2 regions of the Streptomyces sp. NPDC060028 genome follow, and region 1 is predicted to be linked to the other one. Evidence: predicted binding sites of a transcription regulator. Region 1 holds the regulator's gene; the other holds the start of a gene.
What was found. Region 1 encodes HspR, which represses chaperone genes until heat shock. Its sites were predicted from a motif close to TTGAGNNNNNNNNNCTCAA; they were not measured.
Positions count from the first base shown of each region.

Region 1 (11,590 bases):
TCACGACGGCCGAGGACAACCAGCCGTCCGTGCAGATCCAGGTCTACCAGGGCGAGCGCGAGATCGCGGCGTACAACAAGAAGCTCGGCATGTTCGAGCTGACCGGTCTGCCGCCTGCCCCGCGCGGCATCCCGCAGATCGAGGTCTCCTTCGACATCGACGCGAACGGCATCATGCACGTCACGGCCAAGGACCTTGGCACGGGCAAGGAGCAGAAGATGACCGTCACCGGCGGCTCCTCGCTCGGCAAGGACGAGGTCGACCGCATGCGCCAGGAGGCCGAGCAGTACGCGGACGAGGACCTCCGCCGCAAGGAGGCCGCCGAGAGCCGCAACCAGGCCGAGCAGCTCGTCTACCAGACGGAGAAGTTCGTCAAGGACAACGAGGACAAGGTCCCGGCCGAGGTCAAGACCGAGGTCGAGGCTGCCATCGCCGAGCTGAAGGAAAAGCTCAAGGGCGAGGACACCGCCGAGATCCGCACCGCGACCGAGAAGGTCGCCGCGGTCAGCCAGAAGCTCGGCCAGGCCATCTACGCCGACGCCCAGGCCGCTCAGGGTGCCGCGGGCGCCGAGGGTGCCCAGCAGGCCCCGGACGCCGCCGATGACGTCGTCGACGCCGAGATCGTCGACGACGAGAAGCCGAAGGGCGGCGCTGCCTGATGTCGGAGGAGACCCCGGGCTTCGACGAGAAGCCTGAAGTCCCCGTCGACGGCACGCCCGACGAGCCGAAGGCCGCCGACGCCTCCACGGAGGAGGCGGCGGCCCCGGCTGGGGACGCAAGCGCACAGGATGTGGCCGTGCTGGCGCAGCTGGACCAGGCCCGTACCGCGCTCGGTGAGCGCACCGCGGACCTCCAGCGGCTCCAGGCGGAGTACCAGAACTACCGCCGCCGGGTGGAGCGGGACCGGATCGCCGTCAAGGAGATCGCGGTCGCGTCCCTCCTGACGGAACTCCTCCCGACCCTGGACGACATCGGCCGGGCGCGGGAGCATGGCGAGCTGGTCGGCGGCTTCAAGTCGGTGGCCGAATCGCTGGAGACCGCCGCGGCCAAGATGGGCCTGCAGCAGTTCGGCAAGGAGGGCGAGCCCTTCGACCCGACGATCCACGAGGCCCTGATGCACTCGTACGCGCCGGACGTCACCGAGACGACCTGCGTGGCGATTCTGCAGCCGGGCTACCGGATCGGCGAGCGTACGATCCGTCCCGCACGGGTCGCGGTGGCCGAGCCGCAGCCGGGTGCGGCCGCCAAGTCCGAGTCCGCGGACGGAGACGCGCCGTCGGACAAGGACGCGGATGCCCCCGACAAGGGCTGAGGCTGAACCAGTAGGAACACGAGAGGAGGGACGCCGGGGATGAGCACGAAGGACTTCGTGGAGAAGGACTACTACAAGGTCCTCGGTGTCCCGAAGGACGCCACCGAGGCCGAGATCAAGAAGGCGTACCGGAAACTCGCGCGCGAGTTCCACCCGGACGCCAACAAGGGCGACACCTCGGCCGAGGAGCGCTTCAAGGAGATCTCCGAGGCGAACGACATCCTCGGCGACCCGAAGAAGCGCAAGGAGTACGACGAGGCCCGCGCGCTGTTCGGCAACGGGGGCTTCCGCCCCGGTCCGGGCGCGGGCGGCGGCTCGTTCAACTTCGACCTGGGCGACCTCTTCGGCGGGCAGCAGCAGGGCGGCGCGGGCGGCGGCTTCGGCGGCGGCCTGGGCGATGTGTTCGGCGGCCTGTTCAACCGCGGCGGCGGCGCCGGTACGGGGACCCGTACCCAGCCGCGCCGCGGCCAGGACATCGAGTCGGAGGTCACCCTCTCCTTCACGGAGGCGGTGGACGGGGCCACGGTCCCGCTCCGGATGTCCTCGCAGTCCCCCTGCAAGGCCTGTTCGGGCACCGGCGACAAGAACGGCACCCCCCGGGTGTGCCCGACCTGTGTCGGCACCGGGCAGGTCTCGCGCGGCAGCGGCGGCGGCTTCTCGCTGACCGACCCCTGCGCGGACTGCAAGGGCCGCGGTCTGATCGCGGAGACCCCCTGTGACATCTGCAAGGGCAGCGGCCGGGCCCGCAGCTCCCGGACGATGCAGGTCCGGATTCCGGCGGGCGTCTTCGACGGCCAGCGGATCCGGCTGCGCGGCAAGGGCGCTCCGGGCGAGCGCGGCGGACCCGGCGGCGATCTGTACGTCGTGGTCCACGTCGACTCCCACCCGGTGTTCGGCCGCAAGGACGACAACCTCACGGTGACCGTGCCGGTGACGTTCGCGGAGGCGGCCCTGGGAGCCGAGATCAGGGTCCCGACCCTGAACGGCCCCCCGGTGACGCTGAAGCTGCCGCCCGGCACTCCGGGCGGCCGCACGATGCGCGCCCGCGGCAAGGGTGCGGTCCGCAAGGACGGCACCCGCGGGGACCTGCTGGTGACGGTCGAGGTGGCCGTCCCGGCGGAGCTGTCCGACAAGGCGCGCGAGGCGCTGGAGACGTACCGCGACGCGACCGGGTCGGAGGATCCGCGCGCCGCGCTGTTCGAGTCCGCGAAGGGAGCATGACATGGACGGCCGCCGCAGGAATCCCTATCAACTGACCGATGAGACACCGGTCTACGTGATCTCGGTGGCCGCCCAGCTCTCGGGCCTGCATCCGCAGACCCTCCGCCAGTACGACCGTCTCGGCCTGGTCTCCCCGGACCGTACGGCCGGCCGCGGCCGGCGCTACTCGGCCCGTGACATCGAACTGCTCCGCACGGTGCAGGCGCTGTCCCAGGACGAGGGCATCAACCTGGCGGGGATCAAGCGGATCATCGAGCTGGAGAATCAGGTCGCCGCGCTCCAGCAGCGCGTCGCCGAGCTCGCGACGGCGGTCGACGGCGCGGCCGCCGTGCTCCAGCAGCGCGAGGCCCAGGTCCACGCCTCGTACCGCCGCGACCTGGTCCCGTACCAGCCGCCGGTGCCGGGCAACGCGCTGGTGGTGTGGCGGCCCAAGCGCCCGCTGGACTGACCCGTACGAGGCGCAGGAAGGCCCCGATCAGCCGATCGGGGCCTTCTTCGTGCCCTGCCGGACCCGGGAGCGCTCCAGGGCCTCCAGCCGGGCCTGGGGCCCGCTCAGAGCTCCTGATCCTTGAGGATGCCCGACTGGGCGATGAGGAAGCCGAGTTGGGCCCGGCTGCCGCTGCCCAGGGAGGCCGCCAGTTTCGCGATGTGGGCGCGGCAGGTCCGTACGTTCATCCCCAGCCTGCGCGCGATGGCCTCGTCCACGTGTCCCTCGATGAGGAGCTGGGCGATGGAGCGCTGCACGCCGGAGATGCCGCCGGGGGTGTGCTGGTACGTCACTTCCGCCGTCAGGGGCACGGCGCGGTGCCACAGCTGCTCGAACACCTTGATGAGGTAGTCGACGAGGCCCGGGTGGCGCAGCTCCAGGGCCGTGCGCCGGTCGTCGCTCGTGGGGATGAAGGCCACCGTGCGGTCGAAGATCATGAGACGCTCTATGAGCTCTTCGAGGGTGCGGATCTCCACTCTCCCCGCGGAGATCCGGTCCACGTAGGCGAGCGTGCCCTGGCTGTGCCGCACCGTGTGCTGGTAGAGCGTGCGGATGCGCACCCCGCGGTTGACCAGGGGTGCGGCGCGCTCCAGTGCCTCGGTGAGGACGGACGTGGACCGGGCTCCGCCGGGCTGGACGGTCAGCACCTCGGTGCGGCACTCGGCGGTGGCCTGGTCGAGGGCGGCGTGGATCTGGTCGAAGCCCTCCAGCACGGTGATGGCGTGGGTGTTCGCGGGAGTCTGGGCGCTGATGGTCAGAAACGGCTCGAATGCGTCGGTGAGGTCTATGGTGTCTCGGCGGCGGTCCTGAATCTCCCGTTCGAGCGGGTGGAGCCGCTGTGCGAGTGCGACGGACGGTGGAACCGCGCGCAGTTGGTTCGCGTCATCCGGGTCAGGTCGCAGAAGGGCGAATTCGAGCAGGCAGGGGGCGTTCTCGACCTCGCTGCGGGCCACCCGGCCGGTGCTCAGCGCTGCCGTGTAGAGCCGCGTTCCCTCCCCGCACATGGACGTGATGGGGTGGGGATGTGTCGGCTTTGTGTTGTTTATGGGCAAATCTCCACCCCCCAGGGTCCTGAACATGCAAGAACATGATGCATCGTCCCTGTGGCAGTGACGTGCCCGAATGAGCCATCGTCTGACACGCGGGGGAGAAGATTTCCATCAAGTGAGGACGAAGCCGACCATGTACAAGAGAATGCTTCGCTCGGTACTTGCCATTGCGTTCTCCGCCGTTGCGGTCTTTGGGGCAGTCAGTGCCGTGGGCGGGGACGTGGGGGGTAACGACGCGCCCGCCGTGGCGACAGGAGAGCCGGATCTCGGCTGGGACGTGGTGCCCAGTACGTCCACCAACGACCTTGGCTGGGACTGATGACCCCCGACGACCGCGGCTTTCGCCGTGAAATGGCCTCGGCATACCGCTCCGGCTGGCAGTTCATCGACCTGGCCACCGCCATCCCCCACGTCGGCGATTCGTTGATGGTCACCCTGTTCGGCCAGCCGATCGTCGTGGTTCGCGAGGAGGACGAAGACGTCCGTGCCTACCGGTGCCTGCGCCGCCCCCGAGGCGCGCCGCAGCCCGTCCGCTGCGAGGTCAGGTACGGCATGGTCTTCGTCAATCTGGATCAGCGCGACCACCAGCTCTTCGAACCCGACATCACCACCGCCACCCCCCGCAGTGCCTGACGCGATTCCCCCGTCGTTGCAGATCGCTCAGGTGCTACCCCCACACAACGGCGCCATCGTGGACCTGACCACGATGGCGCCGTTGTGATGTCCGCGTCCAGTAGTTGAACCGGACAATATGCGGGGAGAAGTGCCGGTGAGGGGCGCAGGCGCCTACGCCCGCCCCATGGCCCGGTCCAGCGCGATCTCCATGACCACCCGGTCCGGGTTGGGCGAGGGCGTGCGGCCGTACCGCTCCGCGTAGCGGCGTACCGCCTCGGCGACCGCGGCCTCGTCCGTACGGATCGCCGCGCGCCCCTCCAGGGTGGCCCAGCGGCGTCCCTCCATCTGGCACACGGCGACCCGCGCGCCGCCCTGCGGCCCGCCCTGCGCCGCCAGGATGTTGCGGACCTTCTTGCTGTGCTTGTTGCTGATCACCCGCGCGAGCCCGGCCTGCGGGTCGTACGTCACGCCCACCGGCACCACGTGCGGCGTGCCGTCGGGGCGCGGGGTGGTCAGGGTGCAGACGTGCCGCTCCCGCCAGAAGGCGAGGTACTCGGACGTCGGGTTGAGTACGTCATGGGACATGCGCCGAAGGGTACGTCGCCGCCCTTGAGTGGAATAGACTCAACTTTGTGCACGTTGTCCATGTCAGATCCATGGCGGATGCACACGCCTGACGAACCGTACGGAGAGGAGAAGTCGCACGTGGACGCCGAGCTGACCAACAAGAGCAGGGACGCGCTGAACGCGGCCACCAGCAGGGCCGTCAAGGACGGCCACGCGGACCTGACCCCCGCGCACCTGCTCGTGGCCCTGCTCGCCGGCGAGGACAACGAGAACGTCACCGACCTCCTCGCCGCCACCGAGGCCGACCTGGCCGCCGTGCGCAACGGAGCGGAGCGGCTGCTCGCCGCCCTGCCCAGCGTCACCGGCTCCACGGTCGCGCCCCCGCAGCCCACCCGCGACCTGCTCGCCGTACTCGCCGAGGCCGACACGCAGGCCGGCAGGCTCGGCGACGAGTACCTCTCCACCGAACACCTCCTCATCGCCATCGCCGCCAAGGGCGGCGCGGCGGGCGAGGTCCTGACCGAACAGGGCGCGAGCGCGAAGAAGCTGCTGGCCGCCTTCGAGAACGCACGAGGAGGACGGCGGGTGACGACCCCCGATCCCGAGGGCCAGTACAAGGCCCTGGAGAAGTTCGGCACCGACTTCACGGCCGCCGCCCGCGAGGGCAAGCTCGACCCGGTCATCGGCCGCGACCAGGAGATCCGCCGGGTCGTCCAGGTCCTGTCCCGCCGTACGAAGAACAACCCGGTGCTCATCGGCGAGCCCGGCGTCGGCAAGACGGCCGTCGTCGAGGGCCTGGCCCAGCGCATCGTCAAGGGCGACGTCCCGGAGTCCTTGAAGAACAAGCGCCTCGTCTCCCTGGACCTCGGCGCGATGGTCGCCGGCGCCAAGTACCGCGGCGAGTTCGAGGAGCGCCTCAAGACGGTCCTCGCGGAGATCAAGTCGAGCGACGGCCAGATCATCACCTTCATCGACGAGCTCCACACGGTCGTCGGCGCGGGCGCCGGCGGGGACTCCTCCATGGACGCGGGCAACATGCTCAAGCCCATGCTGGCCCGCGGCGAGCTGCGCATGGTCGGCGCGACCACGCTGGACGAGTACCGCGAGCGGATCGAGAAGGACCCGGCGCTGGAGCGCCGCTTCCAGCAGGTGCTGGTCGCCGAGCCGTCCGTCGAGGACACCATCGCCATCCTGCGCGGCCTCAAGGGCCGCTACGAGGCCCACCACAAGGTCGTCATCAACGACAGCGCGCTGGTCGCGGCCGCGACCCTGTCCGACCGCTACATCACCTCCCGCTTCCTCCCCGACAAGGCCATCGACCTCGTCGACGAGGCCGCGTCCCGGCTGCGCATGGAGATCGACTCCTCCCCCCTGGAGATCGACGAGCTCCAGCGGTCCGTGGACCGGCTGCGCATGGAGGAACTGGCGCTGAAGAACGAGTCCGACCCGGCCTCCCTGGAACGCCTGGAGAAGATCCGCAAGGACCTCGCCGACAAGGAGGAGGACCTGCGGGGCCTGACCGCCCGCTGGGAGAAGGAGAAGCAGTCCCTCAACCGCGTCGGTGAGCTCAAGGAGCGCCTGGACGACCTGCGCGGGCAGGCCGAGCGCGCCCAGCGCGACGGAGACTTCGACGCCGCCTCCAAGCTGCTCTACGGGGAGATCCCGGCCCTGGAGCACGAGCTGGCGGAGGCAACCGAGGCCGAGGCCGAGGTCTCCAAGGACACGATGGTCAAGGACGAGGTCGGCCCCGACGACATCGCCGACGTGGTGGGCGCGTGGACCGGCATCCCGGCCGGCCGCCTGCTGGAGGGCGAGACCCAGAAGCTGCTGCGCATGGAGGCCGAGCTGGGCCGGCGCCTGATCGGCCAGGGCGAGGCCGTACGGGCCGTCTCGGACGCCGTACGCCGCACCCGCGCGGGCATCGCGGACCCGGACCGGCCGACCGGCTCGTTCCTCTTCCTGGGCCCGACGGGCGTGGGCAAGACGGAGCTGGCCAAGGCCCTCGCGGACTTCCTCTTCGACGACGAGCGGGCCATGATCCGCATCGACATGTCGGAGTACGGCGAGAAGCATAGCGTCGCCCGCCTCGTCGGCGCCCCGCCCGGGTACGTCGGCTACGAGGAGGGCGGCCAGCTGACGGAGGCCGTGCGCCGGCGCCCGTACAGCGTGGTGCTCCTGGACGAGGTGGAGAAGGCCCACCCCGAGGTCTTCGACATCCTGCTCCAGGTCCTGGACGACGGCCGCCTCACGGACGGCCAGGGGCGGACGGTGGACTTCCGCAACACCATCCTGATCCTGACCTCCAACCTGGGCAGCCAGTTCCTGATGGACCCGGCCACCCCGGCGGAGCTGAAGAAGACCCAGGTCCTGGACGTGGTGCGGGCGAGCTTCAAGCCGGAGTTCCTCAACCGCCTGGACGACCTCGTGGTCTTCTCCGCCCTGAGCGGCGAGGAACTCGCGCACATCGCCGAGCTCCAGATCGGCCGGCTGGCCAAGCGCCTGGCCGACCGCCGCCTGATCCTCGACGTCACCCCCGCGGCGCTGGCCTGGCTGGCGGACAAGGGCAACGACCCGGCGTACGGCGCCCGCCCGCTGCGCCGCCTGATCCAGACGGCGATCGGCGACCGCCTGGCCAAGGAGATCCTCTCGGGCGAGGTCAAGGACGGCGACACCGTACGGGTCGACGTGGCGGGCGGGGACCTCCTGGTCGGCAAGGCCCTCTGAGCCCCCGGCGGCCGCCCGGGGCCTTTACCTGCCCCCTACGCCTGTCCGCCCGGAGCGGATAGCGCGTGCGGGGGTGGACACGGGGTAGGAGCGATGGGGGAGGATGACACCATCCGCACGAAGGGAAGTACACGGTGAGCATCGATCCGGCCTCGATTCCGAACTTCGGAGGGCAGCAGCCCGATCCGCAGGCCACAGGACCGGCGGGCCCCGTCGTCCCCGACCAGGACCTGGTCAAGCAGCTGCTGGAACAGATGGAGCTCAAGTACGTCGTCGACGACGAGGGTGACCTCGCGGCGCCGTGGGAGGAGTTCCGCACGTACTTCATGTTCCGCGGCGAGGGCGAGCAGCAGGTCTTCTCCGTGCGGACCTTCTACGACCGTCCGCACAAGATCGACGAGAAGCCGCAGCTCCTCGAGTCGATCGACGACTGGAACCGCCGCACCCTGTGGCCGAAGGTCTACAGCCACACGCACGACGACGGCTCCGTCCGCCTGATCGGCGAGGCGCAGATGCTGATCGGCACCGGCGTCAGCCTGGAGCACTTCGTGTCCTCCACGGTCAGCTGGGTCCGCGCCTCCATCGAGTTCGACAAGTGGCTCGTGGAGCAGCTCGGCCTGGAGAAGGACGTCGACTCCGCCTCCGACGGCGAAGACAAGGGCGACGACGCGGGCGACGAGACCAACTAGTCCGCCCGCCTCACAAGGGCACACGGGCCACGAGGAGCAGGTACACCCCGTAGCCGCAGGAGAGCCCGGCCAGCACCCCGGTCACCACGACCGCGGTGCGCGGCCGGGCTTTCGCCATGACGGAGGCCACCGGCAGGAGCAGCGGGAACGCGGGCAGCAGGAAGCGCGGCTTCGACTCGAAGAAACCGGCCCCCCCGAAGGCGATCAGCAGCAGCACCCCGGTGTACGCGAGCAGCGGCAGCGGCGTCCGGTCCAGCACCAGCAGCGCCGCGAGCAGCCCGGCCAGCGCCATGACGCCCACCGTCACGGCGGCGGCGAGCGGCACGTGTCCGCCGGTGAGCACCACCTCGGCGGAGCGCAGGGCGTCCTCGCCGAAGTCGAAGCGCGAGCCCCACCGCCGCTGCACCGTGAAGTAGCCGCCGAGCGGATCGCCCAGCCGTACCCCGACCGCGAGCAGGTACGCCGCCCAGCCCGCCGGCGCCAGCAGCCCGGCCACCCACACCTCGGGCGCGCGGGAGCGGCGGCCGAGGACGGCGGTGAGGGCCGTCGCGGACACGGCGGCCGCGACGGCGAGCCCGGTCGGCCGGGTCAGCCCGGCGAGCACGGCCAGGGCGGCGGCCCACAGCCAGCGGCCGCGCAGCAGCGCGTACAGGGCCCAGGCGGCGCACGCGCTCAGCAGCGCCTCGGTGTAGGCGAGGGTCAGCACCACGCCGTGCGGCAGCGCCGCCCACAGCCCCACGAGCAGCACCCCGGCCCGCGCCCCGAGCAGGTGCTCCCCGACCCGGTACACCCCGACGGCGGCCAGGGCGGCGGCCGCCCAGGCGACGGCGAGCCCGGCGACGGCCAGGCCGCCGGGCAGCACCTGGGAGACGGCCCGCAGCAGCAGGGGGTACAGGGGGAAGAAGGCCAGGTCGCTCTGGACGGACCCACCCGCGGGCCACATCTGGGTCCTGCCGTAGCCGTGCCCGGCGATCCAGACGTACCAGACCGAGTCCCAGGACCCGCCGAGCACCCGCAGCGGACTGCGCCCGGCCCACCAGGAGGCGGCGCACAGGACCAGCAGCCCGGCCCCGCGGACGGCGGCGAACACCCCGAGCGCGAGCACCGCGGCCGGCGTGGCCGCACGCGTCCGCACCGGCGGCCGTAGGGACACCGTCGTCGCCATGTCTCCCGACTTTCCGCAGGTGTGTGAGCAGGTGTGTGAGCAGGTGTGTGAGTAGGCTCATCGGATGATGAGATCGTCCGGAACCTTCAAGGTCGTCACCTTCACTCAAGTACCGCTCGTCCCGGAACCCGCGGTGGACACGGGACTTCCGGTCGGCGTCGCCACGATGGAGAAACACTACGAGGGCGACACCCTCAGGGGCCGTTCGGCCACGCTCTTCACGGCCGCCTTCGACCAGGACGCGGGCGTCGGCAGCTACGTCGCGATGGAGTCCTTCGAGGGAGCCCTCGCCGGCCGCGAGGGCGCCTTCAACTTCGTCCACTCGGCGGCCACGGACGGCGGCCCGGCCCGCGGCGCCGAGCACTTCGCGATCGTGCCGGGCAGCGGCACCGCGGCCCTGAAGGGCATCACGGGCGCCGGCGGCCTGCGCGTCGACGAGGACGGCACGCACCACATCTGGTTCGACTACGACCTCTGAACCGTTGCGGTCACAGCACTGGAAGCCCGGGGTGTGGCTGGGCTCGCCGGCATCCGTCGTTCCCGCGCGGGACGGGCCCGGCTGAGCCGGGGCCGGGCCCTGTATCCACATGTCCACCGGACCGCGCTCAGCGAGCCAGCCGGCCGAGGCTGGGCAACGAAGAATCGCTGGCACTCAGACTGTAATCTGAGTACAGTCTGAGTATGAGCCTTGCTTACCTGGGAGCCGAACCCGAGTCGGTTTCGTTCACCGACCTGTCGAGAAACCCCAAGGCCGTAGCCGCCAGGGCTGCCGCCCTCGGTGCTTTGCGCGTCACCCATCGAGATTCACCCGACATGGTGCTGACGACTGCGATGCACGCGGAGCGCACGGAGGAGAACCTCACGACGGCCTCTCGGCTCTTCCTGGCACTCATGAAGCATGACGACGGAGCCCGGTCGCTTCTGCTGGCGCTGCCGGAGGTCTTCCCGTGGGTGCGGCACCTGGACGACGAAGAGCTGCGCGCATTCACCGTAGAACTTCTGGAAGCCCTTTCCGATGCAGCAGAGCTGGGTGCCAGGGAATCTGTTCACCGGGCGCTTGTGTCCTGGAGGGCGACGGCTCGCATCAACGCCGATCCGGAGCAGCTCAAGGAAGCTCTGCGTCCGCTCGACGGGGATGACCTGGGTCCGGTCGAGGTGGGCGGGTGAGCCCCAAGAAGGGCGATCGTGTCAGCGTTCCACCGCTGAGCGGATGGAACGTCGTCTTCGGGACCACGGAGGCGGTGACGGGGTGGGAGGAACTGTGCCGCGCGGCGCTGCCCAGTGCCCACCGATGCCTGGAGGCGTTGCGCACCGACCCGCTGGCGCGTGGCAACTGGAATCGCCAGCATCAGCTCCGTGGGAAACTCGCCACGAAGGAATGGAAGGGATCCGCCCTCGAACAGTGGGAGTTCGAGGTTACGAGCGGCGGCCGAGTGCGCTACCTGGTCAGCTCCGATACATCGACCGTAGTTCTGGTCTACGCGTCTACTCGGCACCCCAAGGACACCGAGTAGGTCGTCGTTCCCGTGCGGAACGGGCCCGGCTGAGCCGGGGCCGGGCCCTGTATCCGCATGTCCACCGGCCCGCGATCAGCGAGCCAGCCGGCCGAGGCGGTCCACCGCCTCCTGCAATACAGCCGTTCGCTTGCAGAAGGCCCAGCGGACCTGGGTGGCGCCCGCCGACTTGTCGTCGTAGAAGACCTGGTTGGGGATCGCGACCACGCCGCAGCGGTCCGGGAGGGCGCGGCAGAAGGCGAGGCCG
Region 1 covers NZ_JBHWVJ010000081.1:13,278-24,867, forward strand. Annotated here, with positions in the region: gene dnaK (molecular chaperone DnaK) at 1-659, shown strand, start outside; gene grpE (nucleotide exchange factor GrpE) at 659-1,312, shown strand; gene dnaJ (molecular chaperone DnaJ) at 1,352-2,533, shown strand; gene ACFWBF_RS29925 (heat shock protein transcriptional repressor HspR) at 2,535-2,981, shown strand; gene ACFWBF_RS29930 (helix-turn-helix transcriptional regulator) at 3,086-4,099, opposite strand; gene ACFWBF_RS29935 ((2Fe-2S)-binding protein) at 4,388-4,702, shown strand; gene ACFWBF_RS29940 (pyridoxamine 5'-phosphate oxidase family protein) at 4,856-5,269, opposite strand; gene clpB (ATP-dependent chaperone ClpB) at 5,390-7,975, shown strand; gene ACFWBF_RS29950 (YbjN domain-containing protein) at 8,110-8,664, shown strand; gene ACFWBF_RS29955 (hypothetical protein) at 8,675-9,829, opposite strand; gene ACFWBF_RS29960 (DUF3224 domain-containing protein) at 9,897-10,307, shown strand; gene ACFWBF_RS29965 (prevent-host-death family protein) at 10,511-10,996, shown strand; gene ACFWBF_RS29970 (hypothetical protein) at 10,993-11,343, shown strand; gene ACFWBF_RS29975 (pyridoxal phosphate-dependent aminotransferase) at 11,419-11,590, opposite strand, start outside.

Region 2 (11,590 bases), on a different contig from region 1:
GGCGGACCGGGTGGTGGCCCTGCTGGACCCGGCCGGGCAGCCGGTGGACGGCAACCCGGGGGAGGCGGTCAAACGCCAGACCCTGGTCTCGTCCTTCGACCTGTGCTCGGTGACCGAGGTGCGGGGCGCCCGGGTGGCGGTGTTCGCCCGGCCGGGCGGCTGCCCGTGAGCCCGGCCGGCCCGGGCCGGCTGCGGGGCCGGGGGAGCCGCACAGGAGGATGAGCCGTCCCGCGCCGCCCACCCGGCGCGGCCGCCGACCTCCGGAGGTGCCCATGCCCGCGCACGAGAACCCCGCCCCCCGAGACCCCACGCCGGACAAGCCCGCAGCCCCGGCGCCCGGCCCGACCGCGGGATCCGAGGCACTCCCGGTCGCGGCCACCGGTCCGACCGCGGGGTCCGAGCCCGGCCCGCTGCCGGAGGCGCTGCGGGGTGTGGTCTCCGGCCCGACCGCGGGTGCCGGGGCCGGCCTGCTGCCTGAAGCGCTGCCGGGCGCGGTCTCCGGGCCTGGTCCGCTGCCCGTATCGCTGTCTGGCGCCGGCCCCGAACTGCGCGGTGGCGCCCAGCCTGGCCCGCTGCCCAGCGCCCGGCCCGGCCCCCCGGCGGGCCCGCTGCCCGGGCCGTTGGTCGGGGTTGACTGGCTGGCGGGGCGGCTCGGGGCGGCCGGGCTCGTCGTCTTCGATGCCTCCGTCGGGGCCCACCGGGCCACGGACCGGCGGATCCCCGGGGCTCGGCCCTTCGACCTCGACGGGGTGCTGTCCGACCACGACGCGCCCGCGCCGCACGCCATGCCCGGCGCCGCCGAGTTCGCCGAGGCGATGCGCGGGCTCGGCCTCGACGACACCGACACCGTGGTCGTCTACGACGGCGCCGGGGTCTACTCCAGCGCCCGCGCCTGGTGGATGCTGCGCGCCATGGGCTTCGACCGGGTCGCGGTCCTCGACGGCGGACTGCCCGCCTGGCTCGCCGCCGGGCGGGAGGCCGAGGCCCACGGCCCGGCGTACGGGGGCCCGCGCGGCTCCTTCACCGCCCGGCCGCGCTCCGGCCTGCTGGTGGACAGCGCCGCCGTGGTGGCGGCCCTGGCGGACCCGGCCGCCGCCGTACTGGACGCCCGCACCCGGGAGCGTTTCGCCGGCACCGCCCCCGAGCCCCGGCCGGGCCTGCGCGGCGGCCACATGCCCGGCGCGGTCAACCTCCCCTTCGGGGAACTCCAGCGCGACGGCGGCCTGATGCGGCCGCCCGCGGAACTGCGTGCGGCCTTCGAGCCGCTGGTCGGCGGGGTCGGCGAGCGCGACCGGCTGCTGTTCAGCTGCGGCTCGGGCGTGACCGCCTGCGTCCTCGCCCTCGGCGCGACCCTCGCCGGATACGGGCACGGGCCCGGGCCCGGCCATGCGCACCTCGCCGTGTACGACGGCTCCTGGAGCGAGTGGGGCATGCCGTCCGACCTGCCGGTGGCCACGGGGAGTTAGTCCGCCGCCAGGGCGGCGGTTCTCCGGCCACAGCACTAACCCACCGGGCCCCGCTCGGCGGCGCTGCGCTCGACGCAGAACTCGTTGCCCTCGGGGTCGGCCAGGGTCACCCAGCCGGTCCCGTCGGGCTTGCGGTGATCGCCGACGAGGGTGGCGCCCAGCGCGAGGACCCGCTCGACCTCCTCGTCGCGCGACCGGTCCCGGGGCTGCAGATCCACGTGCAGCCGGTTCTTCGCGGTCTTCGCGTCGGGCACGGTCACGAACAGCAGGGTGGAGCCGGGCGCCGTGACCAGTGCCTCGGGGTCCCCGGGAAAGTCGTCGTCGCCGAGCGAGCCGTCCAGGACGGCGGCCCAGAACTGCCCCAGGCGGTACGCGTCGGAGCAGTCGAAGGTGAGGTGTCGTACGAGAGAAGCCATGCGGCGCACTATCGGTGAGTTCCCGGACCCCTGTCCAGCGCATTCGGGCGGCCCCCAACGGCCGCCTGCCGACGGATCCGACGTCCCGAAGGCCCGCACCGCTCACGCTGCCACCGGCCGCGAAATCCGAGCGCGCCCGAGCCCCCGGCCCTGGCAAGGTCGGCCGCATGGACTGCATCTTCTGCCGCCTGATCCGGGACGGCGCGGCCCGCTGGGTGCACCGCGGCCCCGTGGCCTGCGCGTTCGCCCCGCTGGACCCGCTCGCGCCGGGGCACACCCTGGTGGTGCCCACCGCGCACCACGCCGACGTCTTCGATACGCCCCCGCAGACCCTGGCCGACACCATGGCCCTCGTGCAGCGTCTCGCCGGAGCGATGCGCGGCGCGCTGGGGGCCGGCGGCGTGGACATCCTCAGTGCCAACGGGCCCGGCTCCGAACAGTCGGTGCCCCACCTCCACTTCCACGTGGTGCCCCGCTGGGCGGACGACGGCTTCTCCACCTGGCCCGCCCGCCGCTCCGCCCACCCCGCCACCGGCGACCCCGTCGCCCGCCTCGCCGCCGCGCTGACCGGAGCGGGCTGATGCCCCCCGGCCCCCCCGCACCGTGGACGGGCGACGACCCCCGCCACAACGACCGGGCCCACGAGCGCCGGCTGCCCTCGCGGAACCGCCTCACGGCGGGCACGCTCCCGTTCGCCCCGGGCGAACGGGGGTTGGGGAACAACGGCGGGCGCACATGCATTGAGTCGGCATAGCTCAACTTGACTGCCGGAGGGAAGATCATGGGTTCGACGTCCGTAACGCTCACTCTGCCCGTGCTGCCGCTCGACGACGAGGTCGTGCTGCCTGGGATGGTCGTTCCGCTGGATCTGTCCGACGCCGAGGTGCGCGGGGCCGTCGAGGCCGCCCAGGCCGCCGTCGGGAGCGGAAAGCCCCGGGTACTGCTCGTGCCGCGGGTCGACGGCAAGTACGCCGGCACCGGTGTGCTGGGGACCGTCGAGCAGGTGGGCCGGCTCTCCGACGGGGATCCGGGCGCGCTGATCAGGGGACGGGGCCGGGTCCGCATCGGGGCCGGGACCACCGGGCCCGGGGCCGCCCTCTGGGTCGAGGGCGAGACCGTGGAGGAGACCCTCCCGGACCCGCTGCCGGGGGCCGTCACCGAGCTCGTCACGGAGTACAAGGCGCTCGCCACCAGCTGGCTCAAGAAGCGCGGGGCCTGGCAGGTCGTGGACCGGGTCCAGCAGATCGAAGGGGTGTCGGCCCTGGCCGACAACTCCGGGTACTCGCCGTTCCTGAGCGTGGCCCAGAAGGTCGAGCTCCTGGAGACCGCCGACCCCGTCGCCCGGCTCAAGCTCGCCGTCAAGGCGCTCAGCGACCACCTCGCCGAGCAGGACGTCGCCGAGTCCATCGCCAAGGACGTACAGGACGGTGTGGACAAGCAGCAGCGGGAGTTCCTGCTCAGGCGCCAGCTGGAGGCCGTCCGCAAGGAACTGCGCGAGCTGAACGGGGAGAAGGACGGCGAGGAGTCCGACGACTACCGGACCCGGGTGGAAGCCGCCGACCTGCCCGAGAAGGTACGGGAGGCCGCGCTCAAGGAAGTCGAGAAGCTGGAGCGCGCCAGCGACCAGTCGCCCGAGGGGTCCTGGATCCGCACCTGGCTCGACACGGTGCTCGAACTGCCCTGGAACGAGCGGACCGAGGACGCGTACGACATCCGCGGCGCCCGCGCGGTGCTCGACGCCGAGCACGCCGGGTTGAGCGACGTGAAGGACCGGATCACCGAGTACCTCGCCGTGCGCAAGCGGCGCGGCGAGCGCGGCATGGGCGTCGTCGGCGGCCGCCGCGGCGGGGCCGTGCTGGCCCTCGTCGGACCGCCCGGGGTGGGCAAGACCTCCCTCGGGGAGTCCGTGGCGCACGCGATGGGGCGCAAGTTCGTACGGGTGGCCCTGGGCGGCGTACGCGACGAAGCCGAGGTCCGCGGCCACCGCCGGACGTACGTCGGCGCCCTGCCGGGGCGGATCGTCCGCGCCATCAAGGAAGCCGGGTCGATGAACCCGGTGGTGCTGCTCGACGAGATCGACAAGGTGGGGTCCGACTTCCGGGGAGACCCGGCCGCGGCCCTGCTGGAGGTCCTGGACCCGGCGCAGAACCACACCTTCCGCGACCACTACCTGGAGGTCGAACTCGACCTGAGCGACGTGGTCTTCCTGGCCACCGCCAACGTGCTGGAAGCCATTCCGGAGGCGCTCGCCGACCGCATGGAGCTGGTCCGGCTCGACGGGTACACCGAGGACGAGAAGGTCGTCATCGCCCGCGACCACCTGCTGCCGCGTCAACTGGAGCGCGCCGGCCTGGGCGTGGAGGAGGTCGTCCTGGAGGAGGAGGCGCTGCGGAAGCTGGCCGGCGAGTACACCCGCGAGGCGGGCGTGCGCACCCTGGAGCGGTCCATCGCGCGGCTGCTGCGCAAGGTGGCCTCGCAGCACGAGCTGGGCGAGCGGGAGCTGCCACTGAGCATCGGCGCGGGCGATCTGCGGGCGCTGATCGGGCGGCCGCACCACGTGCCGGAGTCCGCGCAGGACCCGGCCGAGCGGCGCACCGCGGTGCCCGGCGTGGCCACCGGCCTCGCGGTGACCGGGGCGGGCGGCGACGTGCTCTTCGTCGAGGCCTCCCTGGCCGACCCCGAGACCGGCGCGGCCGGGCTCACGCTCACGGGACAGCTCGGTGACGTCATGAAGGAGTCGGCGCAGATCGCGCTCAGCTTCCTGCGCTCGCACGGCGCGGAGCTGGAGCTCCCGGTGGCCGACCTGAAGGACCGGGGCGTGCACATCCACTTCCCGGCGGGCGCGGTGCCCAAGGACGGCCCGAGCGCGGGCATCACCATGACGACGGCGCTGGCCTCGCTGCTGTCCGGGCGGCAGGTCCGTACGGACGTGGCCATGACCGGCGAGGTCTCGCTCACCGGCCGGGTCCTGCCGATCGGCGGCGTGAAGCAGAAGCTGCTCGCCGCGCACCGGGCCGGGCTGACCACCGTCATCATCCCGAAGCGCAACGAGGCCGACCTGGACGATGTCCCGGCCGAGGTGCTGGAGGGGCTGGAGGTGCACCCGGTGACGGATGTACGCCAGGTCCTGGAGATCGCGCTCGCCCGGCAGGAGGTGTCCTTCACCACGGCGGCCTGACCGCGGCCCTCCCGCCGCCCGGCCTTCTTCGACCGCCCTTCGCCCGACCTGCGCCGCAGTGGCCCGGGGACCCGTTCCGGCGGGGTCCCGGGCCCTCGGTGTGCCCGCTGCGAAATACTGGGGGCCGACGCGGCCGGAGCGCCGCACCCCACCGAAGGAGCAGGACGTGCACGGGAGCGAAGATCAGGAGTTCCTTGCCCTGGAGCGGGAGCTGTCCGTCTTCCTCCGGCGCGCCCGCGCCTCCTCCGGGGAGATGGCCCGCGCCCTGCACCCCGAGCTGGAGCCGGCCGCGTACGGGCTCCTCACGCGCCTGGAGGCCGCGGGCCGCCAGCGCGCCACCGAACTCGCCGCCTACTTCGGGGTCGGCAAGGCCACCATGAGCCGCCAGCTGCGCGCCCTGGAGCTGCTGGGCCTGGTCGCCCGCGAGCCGGACCCCGCGGACGGCCGGGCCTTCCTGGTCGGACTCACCGACGAGGGCCGCGAGCGGTTCCTGCGGGTACGGGGCGCGCGGCGCGAGCAGTACATGCGCAAGCTCGCCGACTGGGACCGGGGCGAGGTCGCCGAGCTGGCCCGGCTGCTCAACCAGTTGAACGCGGGGGCCGAGTAGCCGAACCGGCGGGTGGGTTGCGCCGCATGGCCGTTGTGACAGTGACCTGGGCGCCCCTGGACGAAGTCGAGCCCCGGAGGCCGGCCCACGGCGCGCCTGCCGCTGCGCCCCGCCCGTCGCCCCCGCCCGCCGCCCCGCCTACAGCTCCGCGTACACCGCCGACGCGTCGTCGTGCCGCTTGCCGCGCGCCTGCGGCCGGGCCGGGTCCGACTCCAGCGCCCGGACCCGGCCGATCAGGCTCTGCGCGCCCTCCTTGCGCAGCACGGCCAGGCACTCGGTCCAGTCGCCCTCCCCGAACGTGTCCGTCCACCGGCTGGCCCCGTCCGTGAGCGCGGCCAGCGCCCGGACGTCCGCCCGCGGGGTGCGCCCGGTGACCGCCCGCGCCGCCACCGCCGGGTCCGCGGCCGCGGTGAAGAAGCCGCCCTCGGCGTTGCGCAGTGCGTCCGCCCCGGCCACCGAGCGCAGCGCCTCGCGCGGGATCCGGTCCAGCCGGTCGTCGAGCACGGCCGTCACCTCGCCGCCGGGCGCCTGGAGGAGCAGTACGGAGTCCGAGAGCACCAGGTGCTCGACCCAGTCCTCGTCCCAGCGCACCACGACCACCGTCGCCTGCGGGGTGCGTACGTGAGAAAGGTCACAGGTGTCGCGGTGGGCCCCGGCGGTGGCGCCGATGGCCTCCGCCAGGATCCGGCTCAGCGGCATGTCCCGCCGCGATCCGGACAGTTCGGTCAATCGGCCGCCGAGCCGGGTCGCGAACCAGGGCACTCCGTGCGCGCATCCCACCTCCCCGCGCGGCGGGGTGACCCCGTCCAGGGTGACCAGTACGCCGCCGCCCGACGCGGGTATCGCGGCCGACACCCAGTCCTCATTGGGGCGTTCCGGGCTGCCGGGGGCCGAGGCCAGGTCGATGCGCATACGGACATTCTGCCCGCCGGGCCCTGGCGGCGCGGCTCCGCCCGCGAAAAGTCCGTACCAATTCCCGAGACGGGTGGGACGCGTGGGGCCGCAGCGGGACCCGCGGAGCCGCCCGGATGTGGGCGGGCATACTGCCAAAAGCCGCATCGATCTTTCAACCACCCGTCCACGGCCGCGCTCTGACACCCGATCGCCGAGTTGGTCGCCAACTCATCCGTGATGTTCACTCCTTCGAGTGGCCGGGCGGGCGATGGGCGGCTCTCTCCCCAACACACTGCGAAGGTCTGTGGCGGTACGAGGGGGCAAGGAGCGTTTACTTGTTGACCGGCCGTTACCTCGGCCACACGAGTAGACGAGCAGCACGAGCAACACGTACAGGATTGCGAGCACCGGTGCAGAAGAAGCGGTCTCGACAGAACGGCACCGCCCCCGACGGGCCCGCCCCCGCAGGACGCCGTGTCCGCGTGCGCAGCCGGCTGGTCGTCGGCGTCGCCGCCGCCGGACTCGCCGTCCTCGCGGCCGGCGCCCCCGCCGCCGTCTCCGCCTCGGCGGACCTGAACGACTCCCAGCGCCTGGTCACGCTCGCCGAGCAGACCCGGCAGACCCTCACCCTCTCCCACCTCCTCGGCGACGAGCGCGACGCCGTCATCGAGTACGTGGCCGAGGGCCGCCCCGGCGCCGCCGCCAAGGGCCCCGTGCAGGAGCGCGCCGCCCGTACCGACCGGCAGCTCGCCGAGGTCCAGGCCCTGGCCGACGAGGAACTCGCCCGCGCCATAGGCCGGGTCCGGGCCGTGCGGACCGAGGCCCTCGACGGCAAGGGCACCGCCCTCGCCGCCCACCAGGCCTACGCCGGGGTCATCGCGCAACTCCTCGCCCCCGGCAACCGGCTCGCCGAGCTCACCCCGCCGCGCGCCGCGGCCGCCCTCGCCACCACCCGGCCGCTCGCCCCCCTCGGCCAGGCCGTGGAACAGGCCGCGGCCACCCGTGGACTGCTGCTCGCCGCGCTGGCCGTCCCCCGCGGCGAGCAGCCCCCCGGCTCGGCGGTGATGGACGAACTCACCACCGCCGCCCAGCGTGCGCGCGTACGGGAGCAGGCCGCCCTCGACGACTTCGCCCGGGCCGCGCGCCCCGACGTACGCCAGACCCTCGCCGCGACCGTCACCGGCCCCGAGGTCAAGACGGCCGACGACTACCTCCGGCGGCTCACCGAACGGCCCACCCTCACCGGCGCCGACCGAAGGCTCGACGGAGCCGCCGTCGGCTCCGCGCTCACCGCCCGCATCGACCGGATGAGGTCGGTGGAATCCACCCTCGCCGGCCAGCGGGCCACCACGCTCGCCGCGCTGCGGGACGACGACGTGACCTCGCTGGAGACCCTCGTCGCCTTCCTGGGCGTGCTGTTCCTGGTCACCATCGCCGTCTCCACGGCCGTCGCCCGCTCGCTGACCCGGCCGCTGTCGGTGCTCCGGCGCGGCGCGGCCCGGCTGGCGACCCCGGAGGGCTCGGTGGAACCGGTGCGGTTCACGGGCCGCAACGACGAGTTCGCCGAGGTGGTACGCCACCTCAACGCCGTGCGCGACCAGACGGTCTCGCTGCACACCCGGATCGCCGGGCTCGACGCCGACCGGCGGCGGATCATCGGCCGCAACGAGGCGCTGGCCGCGGGCCGCGAAGCGCTGGAGGACGAGCTCGCGCAGCTGCGGGCGGGGCTGGAGGAGCACCGCCGCATCATGTCGACGACCTCGGTCTCCCTCTCGCTGCGCACGCTCGGCCTGGTGGAGCGCCAGCTCGCGGTCATCGAGGAGCTGGAGTCCGAGGAGCAGGACCCGGACCGGCTGGCGACCCTGTTCAAACTGGACCACCTGGCGACGGTGATGCGCCGCCACAACGAGAACCTGCTGGTCCTGGCCGGGCAGGAACACGGCCACGGGCAGGGCGCGGCGGTGCCGCTGGTCGACGTCATGCGGGCGGCGGTCAGCGAGATCGAGCGCTACGAGCGGGTCGACCTGGCCGCGCTGCCCTCGTACACGCAGGTCGCCGGGCACGCGGCCGACGACATCTCGCACGTGCTGGCCGAGCTGCTGGAGAACGCGACCACCTTCTCGCCGCCGGACGTCAAGGTGAAGGTGTCCGGGTGGCTGCTGGACTCCGGCGACGTGGTGCTCTCCGTCCTGGACGAGGGCATCGGGGTCACCGGGGACCGCCTGGAGTCGCTGAACTCCCGGCTGTCCACGCCGGAGGCCTACGACGAGGAGCCCGAGGCGGAACACGGCCTGGGCCTCGGCCTGTACGTGGCCGGGCGGCTCGCGGCGCGGCACGGGGTGACGGCGGAGCTGCGCGCAGCGCGGCACGGCGGGACCGAGGCGCTGGTGGTCGTCCCGGCGGCGCTGCTGCCGGACACCCCGCCGGTGTCGCCGGTCCACACCCTGGGAGCGCCGGGAGCGCCGGCCCTGCACCTGCCGGGCGTGATCGCGGAGGCGAACCAGAACACGCTCCAGGGCCGGACCCGAGGCCCGGCGGAGCCGCGGCCCGAGCCGACGCCCGAGCCGGCATCCGAGCCGACGTCCGAGCCGACGCCCGAGCCGACGTCCGAGCCGACCTCCGAGGCCGCGCCGACCACCGACCCGCAGCCTTCGCCGCAGCCACGGGCGGATTCGGCGCCCGAGCCGACGCGGGAGCGCCAGTTCGCTGCCGAGCCGGAGTACGGGTTCGGGGCCGAGCCGCTGCCGGAGCGCGCGTCCGCCGCCGGTCCGGAGCCGGAGCCGGAGCTGTGGCCGGAGTTCGACGCCGCGCCGGAGCAGGAGTCCGGGTACCCCGCCGGTGGCGCGCAGTTGCCGCCCGCGGACCAGGTGTTCACCGTCCCGGCCCAGGGGGACCCCGGGCAGGAGCTGCTCGCGCGGGTCGTGCCCGAACCCGCGCCGGAGGCGGAGCCGCACGGCCACGCCCCCGCCGCCGACGACGACTGGCTGCCCCGCCAGGGCAGCCACCCCGCCGGCGACCAGGCAGAGGCCGAAGCCGAGCCCGTCACCGGCAAGGGCCTGCCCAAGCGGACCCCCCGGGTGGTGGCCGCCGGGCGCGGGGACGACGTACGGACTGAACCGCGCCGGGTCGACGCCGACGAACTGCGCCGCCGCCTCGGCGGGTTCTACCGCGGCGCCCAGGACGGGCGGCGCGTCGCCGCCGCCGAGAACGCGCAGCACCAGGGGCAGACCGACCGGGGGGACACCGCACAGGAGGCACGCACATGACCGCGCCCAGTACGTACGGACTGAGCAGCCAGGCCCGCAACCTGCAGTGGCTGCTGACCGACCTGGTCGAGGAGGTGCCCGGCGTCGACTCCGTGGCCGTCGTGTCCTCGGACGGGCTGCTGCTGCTCTCCTCCGACCTCGTCCCGGAGCCGGACCGGCCACCCGCCGGGCGCCCCAAGGGCCCGCGTGGCGCCTCCGCCGACCTGGCGACCATCGTCTCCGGCCTCGGCAGCCTCACCGCGGGAGCCGCCGCCCTCATGGACGGCGGCGCGGTGAAGCAGACCATGGTGGCCATGGAACACGGCTCCGTGTTCGTCATGGCCATCAGCGACGGCTCGCTCCTCGGCGTGCACGCCGCCGCCGACTGCGACATGAGCGTCGTCGCCTACCACATGGCCCTGTTCGTCGGCCGCGCCGGCCACGTCCTGACCCCCGAAGTCCGCAGTGAGCTGCGCCAGTCGATGGAGAGAACAGCGTGAGGAGTCCGGCCTCCGACCGGCTGCCGATACGCGGCGCCGAGCGCCGCCCCGCCCGCGTCCGCCCGTACTCCCTCACGGGCGGCCGCACCCGCGTCACGCACGTCCTGCTGGTGGAGACCTTCGTCGCCACCCTGGACCCCCACGCGTCCCGGCCGCAGAAGCCCGACCGTATGCCCGAGATGCCCGCCATCGTCGAGCTCTGCCGCCGCATGCGGACGATCGCCGAGATCGCGGCGCTGCTGAAGCTGCCGCTCGGGGTGGTCCGCGTCCTGGTCAGCGACCTCGCCGACCAGGGAAGGCTGCGCGTCTACGGGACCGGGCACGGCACCGGCCGTCCCGAACGCGCGCTGCTGGAAAGGGTGCTCAGTGGTCTTCGCCGTCTCTGAAACCCCCACGGCCGAGGACGACGAGGCGGTGCAGCCCTGGCAGTACGACCGCTCCCGCGCCCCCGTCGCCGTCAAGGTGCTGGTCGCGGGCGGCTTCGGCGTCGGCAAGACCACCTTCGTGTCCTCCGTCTCCGAGATCACCCCGCTGCGTACCGAGGCGGTGATGACCCAGGCCAGCGCGCCGACCGACGACCTGTCCGCGACCCCGGACAAGAACACCACCACCGTCGCGATGGACTTCGGGCGCGTCACCCTCGACGACGACCTCGTCCTGTACGTGTACGGGACGCCGGGGCAGGAACGATTCTGGTTCATGTGGGACGACCTGGTCCGCGGGGCCATCGGCGGCATCGTGCTCGCCGACACGCGCCGGCTGCGCGACTGCTTCCCGGCCCTCGACTACTTCGAGAGCTGCGGGCTGCCGTACGCCGTCGCCGTCAACCACTTCGAGGGCACGCCCTCGTACGAGCCCGAGGACGTGCGGGAGGCGCTGACCATCCCGCCCCGCGTACCCGTGGTGATCATGGACGCGCGGCGCCGCACCACCGTCGTCGAATCGCTGCTGACCCTGGTGGGCCACGCACTCGACGCCACTCCCGAATAGGGCCCCCTCCCGAACAGAGAACGTGAGAGATGCGCAAGATACTCGTCGTCGGCGCCGGCCAGTCCGGCCTCCAGCTCGCCCTCGGACTCCAGTCCAAGGGGTACGAGGTCACCCTCATGTCCAACCGGACGGCGGACGAGATCCGCACCGGGCGGGTCATGTCCACGCAAGTCATGTTCGACACCGCGCTCCAGCACGAGCGGGACCTCGGGCTGAACTTCTGGGAGCAGCAGGCCCCGAAGATCCAGGGCCTGGGCGTCTCGGTCGCCGCCCCCGACGGCGGCCGCGCCGTCG
Region 2 covers NZ_JBHWVJ010000009.1:32,796-44,385, forward strand. Annotated here, with positions in the region: gene ACFWBF_RS07250 (glycosyltransferase family 39 protein) at 1-169, shown strand, start outside; gene ACFWBF_RS07255 (sulfurtransferase) at 609-1,466, shown strand; gene ACFWBF_RS07260 (VOC family protein) at 1,502-1,882, opposite strand; gene ACFWBF_RS07265 (HIT family protein) at 2,050-2,463, shown strand; gene lon (endopeptidase La) at 2,664-5,060, shown strand; gene ACFWBF_RS07275 (MarR family winged helix-turn-helix transcriptional regulator) at 5,227-5,667, shown strand; gene ACFWBF_RS07280 (hypothetical protein) at 5,806-6,579, opposite strand; gene ACFWBF_RS07285 (nitrate- and nitrite sensing domain-containing protein) at 7,044-9,827, shown strand; gene ACFWBF_RS07290 (roadblock/LC7 domain-containing protein) at 9,824-10,306, shown strand; gene ACFWBF_RS07295 (DUF742 domain-containing protein) at 10,303-10,692, shown strand; gene ACFWBF_RS07300 (ATP/GTP-binding protein) at 10,673-11,296, shown strand; gene ACFWBF_RS07305 (styrene monooxygenase/indole monooxygenase family protein) at 11,326-11,590, shown strand, end outside.
Region 2: the regulator HspR is predicted to act here: its motif matches at 2,623-2,641, upstream of lon (endopeptidase La).